DNA from 3 places in the Streptomyces sp. Wb2n-11 genome. Region 1 is predicted to be linked to each of the others. Evidence: riboswitches for the same ligand, from Rfam matches in the RefSeq annotation. Region 1 holds a riboswitch; each other region holds the start of a gene.
What was found. A riboswitch is a leader RNA that binds a small molecule or an ion and turns the genes downstream of it on or off. The one in region 1 is predicted to bind thiamine pyrophosphate.

Region 1 (2,193 bases):
TCAGGAACGCCCACCCGATGAAGAGCGATCCCAATAGCCCGATCAGCAGCAGTGAGATGAGCGTGCCGACGACGGCGACGGACGTACGGGCCGTCAGGCCGTGGCAGGCGTAGAGCGCGATGAGCATGATGGCGCTCGCCCCGACGACCGCGACGATCAGCGGATTCGATCCCTGGAGGATCGCGGGGAGGATGAACAGCGTCAGGATCGCGAAGGACACGGCGAGCGCGATCAGTGCCATCAGGCCCTTCATCCGGCCGACGACGATCACCGCGAGCGCGAAGATCCCGGCCAGCAGGGCCATCGGGATTCCGCGGTCCACATCGGTCACCGAGTACTGGAGGTCGCGGGGCGCGTCGGGCGCGTACGCCACCACCACGCCCTGACCCTCGTTCAGCTGTCTCGGCGCGTCGGGCTGGACGATCTCGGTGAACGTGCGGCCTTCGTCCTTGCCGGACGTGACCTCGATCGTGGCCCGCTCGCAGGTGCCCTGCTGGGCCTGCTGGGCCTCGCGACCGGACGGCGTGGACGTGTCGCCGGTAGGGGGCACCTGGGCGGCGTTCACGTCCTTGCAGTCGACCTGCTGCACATCCGTCACCTTGCCCGACACGGTCTGCCGGTCGAAACCGACACCCGTGCGCTCGTGCTCGGGCGCGCCGCCCGGCCAGAGCACGACGAGGCCGACGAAAACGGCCGTGGCGAAGGGGATCAGCACGGCCGCGATGACCTTGCGCAGGTGCTGGGAGACGGGCGCGGCGGGCCCGTGGCTGTGGGTGTGGCCATGGATTTCGGGCGTTGGCTGGGGGGACGTCACCGACCGATCATCGCAAGAACGGAGGGGGCCCTCTGGTCAGCGCGCCAGAGATGACGCTAGCGTGGGGGCACCTTTGCACACGCGGGAGCTCGGAGCACCGGGCTGAGAGGGCGCTGACCTCCGTACGGACATACGTACGGAAGCCGCTGCGCCGACCGCCGAACCTGTTACCGGGTAATGCCGGCGTAGGGAGTAGGTCTCATGACCACAGCGGATGCACACACGCCTGCCACCGGCCAGGACGGCCGCAAGCCGGGCTGGCACAAGGGGTACGTCGCGGGGCCCGAGGGCTCGCGTTCGGACCTCCGCGTGCCGGTCCGTCAGGTGCACCTCACCAACGGGAAGGACGTGACGCTCTACGACACGTCCGGCCCGTACACCGACCCGACCGTCGAGACGGACGTACGCCGCGGACTCGCGCCACTGCGCGAGAACTGGATCATCGGACGCGGCGACACCGAGGAGTACGCGGGCCGCCCGGTCCGCCCCGAGGACGACGGGATCAAGCACACCTCGCCGCGCGGGGGCCTCAAGAACCTCGACGCGGTCTTCCCGGGCCGTCCGCGCCAGCCCCGCCGGGGCCGCGACGGCCAGGCGGTCACACAGCTCGCGTACGCCCGTCGCGGGGACATCACGCCCGAGATGGAGTTCGTGGCGATCCGGGAGAACGTGGCGCCCGAGGTCGTACGGGACGAGATCGCGGCGGGCCGCGCGGTCCTGCCGGCGAACGTCAACCACCCGGAGATCGAGCCGATGATCATCGGCAAGCGGTTCCTGGTGAAGGTCAACGCCAACATCGGCAACTCGGCGGTCACCTCCTCCATCGAGGAGGAGGTGGACAAGATGACCTGGGCGACCAAGTGGGGCGCCGACACGGTCATGGACCTGTCGACCGGCCGCAACATCCACACCACCCGCGAGTGGGTGCTGCGCAACTCCCCCGTGCCGATCGGCACCGTCCCGCTCTACCAGGCCCTGGAGAAGGTCGACGGCCGGGCGGAGGAGCTGACCTGGGAGATCTACAAGGACACGGTCATCGAGCAGGCCGAGCAGGGCGTCGACTACATGACGGTCCACGCCGGCGTGCGCCTGCCGTACGTCCCGCTGACCGCCCGCCGCAAGACCGGCATCGTCTCGCGCGGCGGCTCGATCATGGCCGCGTGGTGCCTGGCGCACCACAAGGAGAGCTTCCTGTACGAGAACTTCGAGGAGCTCTGCGACATCCTCGCGGCGTACGACGTGACGTACTCGCTCGGCGACGGCCTGCGGCCCGGTTCGATCGCGGACGCCAACGACGAGGCGCAGTTCGCCGAGTTGAAGACGCTCGGGGAACTCAACACGATCGCCAAGCGGCACAACGTGCAGACGATGATCGAGGG
Region 2 (2,193 bases), 1.6 Mb from region 1:
GAACGGACGCGCCTCGTCCGGCAGCTCCCCGCCGGCCAGGACAGCGGCCATCGCATCGCCGGTGACCGGCGTGAGCAGCACCCCGTTGCGGTAGTGCCCGGTGGCCAGATGCAGCCCGTCCAGCGCGGTCGGCCCGAGCAGCGGCGCGTTGTCCGGGGAGCCGGGCCGCAGCCCCGCGCGGGTCTCCGTCAGCGGCAGCTCGGTGATGCCCGGCATCAGCTCGTGCGCGTCGCGCAGCAGCTCGTACACCCCGCCCGCCGTGACCGTCGTGTCCCAGCCGAGCTCCTCGCTGGTCGCCCCGACGACCAGTTCGCCGTTCTCGCGCGGTACGAGGTAGACGTGGCTGCCCCGCACCACGGCACGCACCGTCCGGCTCAGGAAGGGCGCGTACGCGCGTGGCACGGCCAGCCGCAGCACCTGCCCCTTCACGGGCCGTACCGGCGGCAGCGCCTCCCGCGGTACGCCCGCGAGCCGGCCGCTGAGGCTTCCGGCCGCCAGCACCACCTGGCCGGCGGTGAGCTCCGTCCCGTCCGCCAGTACGGCGCCGACGGCCCTCTCCCGTACGACACGGAGCCGTTCGGCCCAGCCGCGGTGGAAGACCACCCCGGCCCGCTCACAGGCTGTCAGAAGGGCTGCGGCCAGCAGCCTCGGGTCGACCTGGTGGTCACCGTCCACCCGCAGGCCCCCGCGCACGCCCGGCGCGAGCATCGGCTCCAGGCGGCGGCACTCGCGCCCCGTGAGCCACTCCGACGCGAGCCCGGAGCGGCGTTGCAGGGCATGGAGCTCGCGCAGGTGGGCGCGGTCGTCCGTGTCCAGCGCGACGGCGAGCGTGCCGCAGGAGCGGTAACCGGTGGCCTGCCCGCTCGCCGCCTCCAGCTCGGCGACGAACGCGGGATAGCGCTCGGCGGACGCGAGGTTGAGGCCGAGGAGCGTCTGCTCCCCGTAGTGGAGTTCGGTGACGGCGGCGAGCATTCCGGCCGCGACCTGTGCGGCCCCGCCGCCCGGCTGCGGATCGGCGACGGCGACGCGCAGCCCGCGCTGCGCCGCCCGCCAGGCCGTGACCAGGCCGATGATTCCGCCCCCGACGACGAGGACGTCTGACGATGTACGCGGCATGGGCGTCCAGCCCCTCCCTTCGCCGGCATGACCCGGATCAGGTTCGTACGGTCGGAGGCCGTCCAGCCTCCCTCTCAGCCCGGTACGTCCGGGCTCCCGCGAGTGCTTTACGGTGGCCACCCTAACGCCAGGCCCCGACGCGCTGTAAGGGAGCAACTCCTGTGGCCCGCTCGCTCGACGGACTCGTCCTCTCGCCGGTCGCCGACCAGGCGCCCGGCCAGGTCGGGACACGGACCCGGTTCACGTACCACGAGGAGGGCGGCCGGATCTGGGCCGAGTACACGGGCGGCGACGTCGTACGGGGCCGTCTCGTCGGCACGCGCGAGGGCGACGCGCTGGACTTCCGTTACGTACAGCTGAAGCAGGACGGCACGACCTCGTCGGGGCACTGCGCGTCCACCGTCGTCGACCTCCCCGACGGGCGCGTGCGGCTGGAGGAGACCTGGGCCTGGGAGTCCCAGGAGGGCAGGGGGACGAGCGTCGTCGAGCAGCTGCCCCTGTGACGCTGCGCCGGAGGTCTTCCTCCGCGGTCCCGGCGAAGGCGGCGGAACGCGCCGTCCTACAGTGACCGGGTGAGCGAGCAGAGGCAGACAGAGCGGCGCGTCGTCATCGTCGGCGCGGGAATGGCCGGTGTCCAGACCGCGGTGTCCCTGCGCGAGCAGGGCTGGACCGGCTCCGTCACGCTGATCGGCGCCGAACCGCATCAGCCGTACGACAGACCGCCGCTGTCCAAGGCGGTGCTGCTCGGCCACGCCGAGGAGTCGGCCTTCGACGTCGACTTCGAGGCGCTCGGCATCGAACTCCACCTGGGGCGCGAGGTGACGGGCGTGCGCCCCGGGGCGCACGAGATCGACACGCCCTCGGGCCCCGTTCCGTACGACGTGCTGGTCGTCGCCACCGGAGCGCTGCCCCTCACGCTGCCCGGCGGCGAAGGCGTACCCGGAGTCCACCTCCTGCGCACCCTCGACGACGCCGCGCGGCTGCGGCCCGTGCTCGGCCGGCGGCACGACGTCGTGGTCGTCGGGGCGGGCTGGATCGGCGCGGAGTTCGCCACGGCCGCCCGCGAGGCGGGCTGCG
Region 3 (2,193 bases), 1.7 Mb from region 1:
GAAGTCGAGCCGGGCGAAGACGTACGCCGCCGGAAGCGCGATCAGCAGGGTCAGCGCCGTCGAGGCGAGCGCCTGCCAGGTGGTGAACCACAGCACGTCGAGGATGGCCGGGTCGGCGAGCACCTCGCCGATCCGGCCGAGCCGCCAGACGCCGTCCACCTGGAGCCCGCGCCCCACGATCGCGGTCACGGGGTAGGCGAAGAAGACCGCGAAGAACGCGACGGGCGCGGCCATCAGGCCGAGCCGCACCGCGCTCCCCCGCATGTTCTTGGCTACTTCAGGACGAGCGAGGACCACGACTTGACCCACTGCTCACGGTTGTCGGCGATCCTGTCGGGGGCCACGGTCTGCGGCTTGTCGACGACCACGCCGTGCTCCGTGAACAGCTCCGGCAGCTTCGTGTCCTCGACCACCGGGTTCACGAACATGTTCAGCGGCATGTCCTCCTGGAACCTCTTCCCGATGAGGAAGTCGATGAGCGCCTTGCCGCCCTCCTCGTTCTCCGCACCGTTCAGCAGCCCCGCGAACTCGGTCTGCCGGAAGCAGGTGCCGGTCGCGACACCGGTCGGCGCCTCCCCGGGCTGCGGCTCCGCGTACAGCACCTCCACCGGCGGGCTGGAGGCGTACGAGACGACGAGCGGCCGGTCGGCCTTGGTCTTCCTGCCGCCCGCGGAGCCGGAGAACTCCTCGTTGTACGCCTGCTCCCAGCCGTCCACGACCTTGACGCCGTTGTCCTTCAGCTTCTTCCAGTAGTCCTGCCAGCCGTCGTCGCCGTACTGCCCGACCGTGCCGAGCAGGAAGCCGAGGCCGGGCGAGGAGGTCGCGGCGTTCTCGGTGACGAGGAGGTTCTTGTACTCCGGCTCGACCAGGTCGTCGAAGGTCTTCGGCGGCGCGAGCTTCTTGTCGGCGAAGTACTTCTTGTCGTAGTTGACGCAGATGTCGCCGGTGTCGACGGGTGTGACGCGGTGCTTGTCGCGGTCGAGCCGGAGCTCGGCCGGCACCTCGTCGAGCCCCTTGGCCTCGTACGGCGTGAAGATGCCGTTGTCCAGGGCCCGCGAGAGCAGCGTGTTGTCGACGCCGAAGAAGACGTCGCCGCGCGGGGAGCCCTTGGTCAGGATCTCCTGGTTGAGCGCGGCGCCCGCGTCCCCGCTCCTGAGGACCTTGACGGTGTAGCCGGTCTCCTCGGTGAACGCCTTCAGTACGGCGTCGGATGCGTTGAACGAGTCGTGGCTGACCAGCGTCACGGTCTTGGATCCGCCGCCCTTGCCGCCCTTGCCGGAACCGGAGTCGTCCGACCCGCCCCCGCACGCGGCGAGCGTCGAGACACCGAGCGCGGCGGCCACGGCGGTGACCGCGAGCTTCTTGGTGGTGTGCACTGAATTCCTCCTGGGATGGGACATCCAGGAAGAGACGCGGCCCTGCCCGCGGAAAACGGGCAGGGCGCAACAGCTCGAGTAGTGACCGAACTTCCTACCCAGAATGACCTGGGCGAGGTTCAGAGGGTCTGCGGCGTGCCGCACTCTCAGCGCTGTGGCGCTCCCCTGTCGGAATATGAAGATGTGCGGCCCACGGTACACGGGCCCTCTGACATGCCTATCGCTCGGTGGCCGCCAGCTGCCCGCACGCTCCGTCGATCTCCTGGCCACGGGTGTCCCGTACGGTCACGGGTACGCCGTGGGCCGCGATCGCCTCGACGAACGCCTTCTCGTCCTCGGGACGGGAGGCGGTCCACTTCGAGCCCGGGGTCGGGTTCAGCGGGATCAGGTTGACGTGCACCCGCTTGCCCTTGAGCAGGCGGCCCAGCAGGTCACCGCGCCACGCCTGGTCGTTGATGTCGCGGATCAGGGCGTACTCGATGGAGATGCGGCGGCCGGACTTCTCGGCGTACTCCCAGGCCGCGTCCAGCACCTCCCGGACCTTCCAGCGCGTGTTGACCGGCACCAGGGTGTCGCGCAGCTCGTCGTCGGGCGCGTGCAGCGAGACGGCGAGGCGGCACTTGAAGCCCTCGTCGGCGAACCGCAGCATCGCCGGCACCAGACCCACGGTCGACACGGTGATGCCGCGCTGCGACAGCCCGAGGCCGTCCGGCTCCGGGTCGGTCAGGCGGCGGATCGCGCCGACGACCCTCTTGTAGTTGGCGAGCGGCTCACCCATGCCCATGAAGACGATGTTGGACAGCCGTGCGGGACCGCC

Region 2: another riboswitch for thiamine pyrophosphate. It lies ahead of thiO (glycine oxidase ThiO); the one in region 1 lies ahead of thiC (phosphomethylpyrimidine synthase ThiC).
Region 3: another riboswitch for thiamine pyrophosphate. It lies ahead of BN1555_RS08400 (thiamine ABC transporter substrate-binding protein); the one in region 1 lies ahead of thiC (phosphomethylpyrimidine synthase ThiC).

Annotation. Positions count from the first base shown of each region.
Region 1 covers NZ_CVPB01000001.1:3,597,328-3,599,520, forward strand. The annotation lists gene BN1555_RS16370 (YibE/F family protein) at 1-814, opposite strand, end outside; TPP riboswitch at 886-1,023, shown strand; gene thiC (phosphomethylpyrimidine synthase ThiC) at 1,016-2,193, shown strand, end outside.
Region 2 covers NZ_CVPB01000001.1:5,195,345-5,197,537, forward strand. The annotation lists gene thiO (glycine oxidase ThiO) at 1-1,116, opposite strand, end outside; TPP riboswitch at 1,114-1,226, opposite strand; gene BN1555_RS23655 (avidin-fold protein) at 1,278-1,619, shown strand; gene BN1555_RS23660 (NAD(P)/FAD-dependent oxidoreductase) at 1,689-2,193, shown strand, end outside.
Region 3 covers NZ_CVPB01000001.1:1,917,117-1,919,309, forward strand. The annotation lists partial or broken gene BN1555_RS08395 (ABC transporter permease) at 1-234, opposite strand, end outside; gene BN1555_RS08400 (thiamine ABC transporter substrate-binding protein) at 273-1,376, opposite strand; TPP riboswitch at 1,450-1,553, opposite strand; gene rlmN (dual-specificity RNA methyltransferase RlmN) at 1,594-2,193, opposite strand, start outside.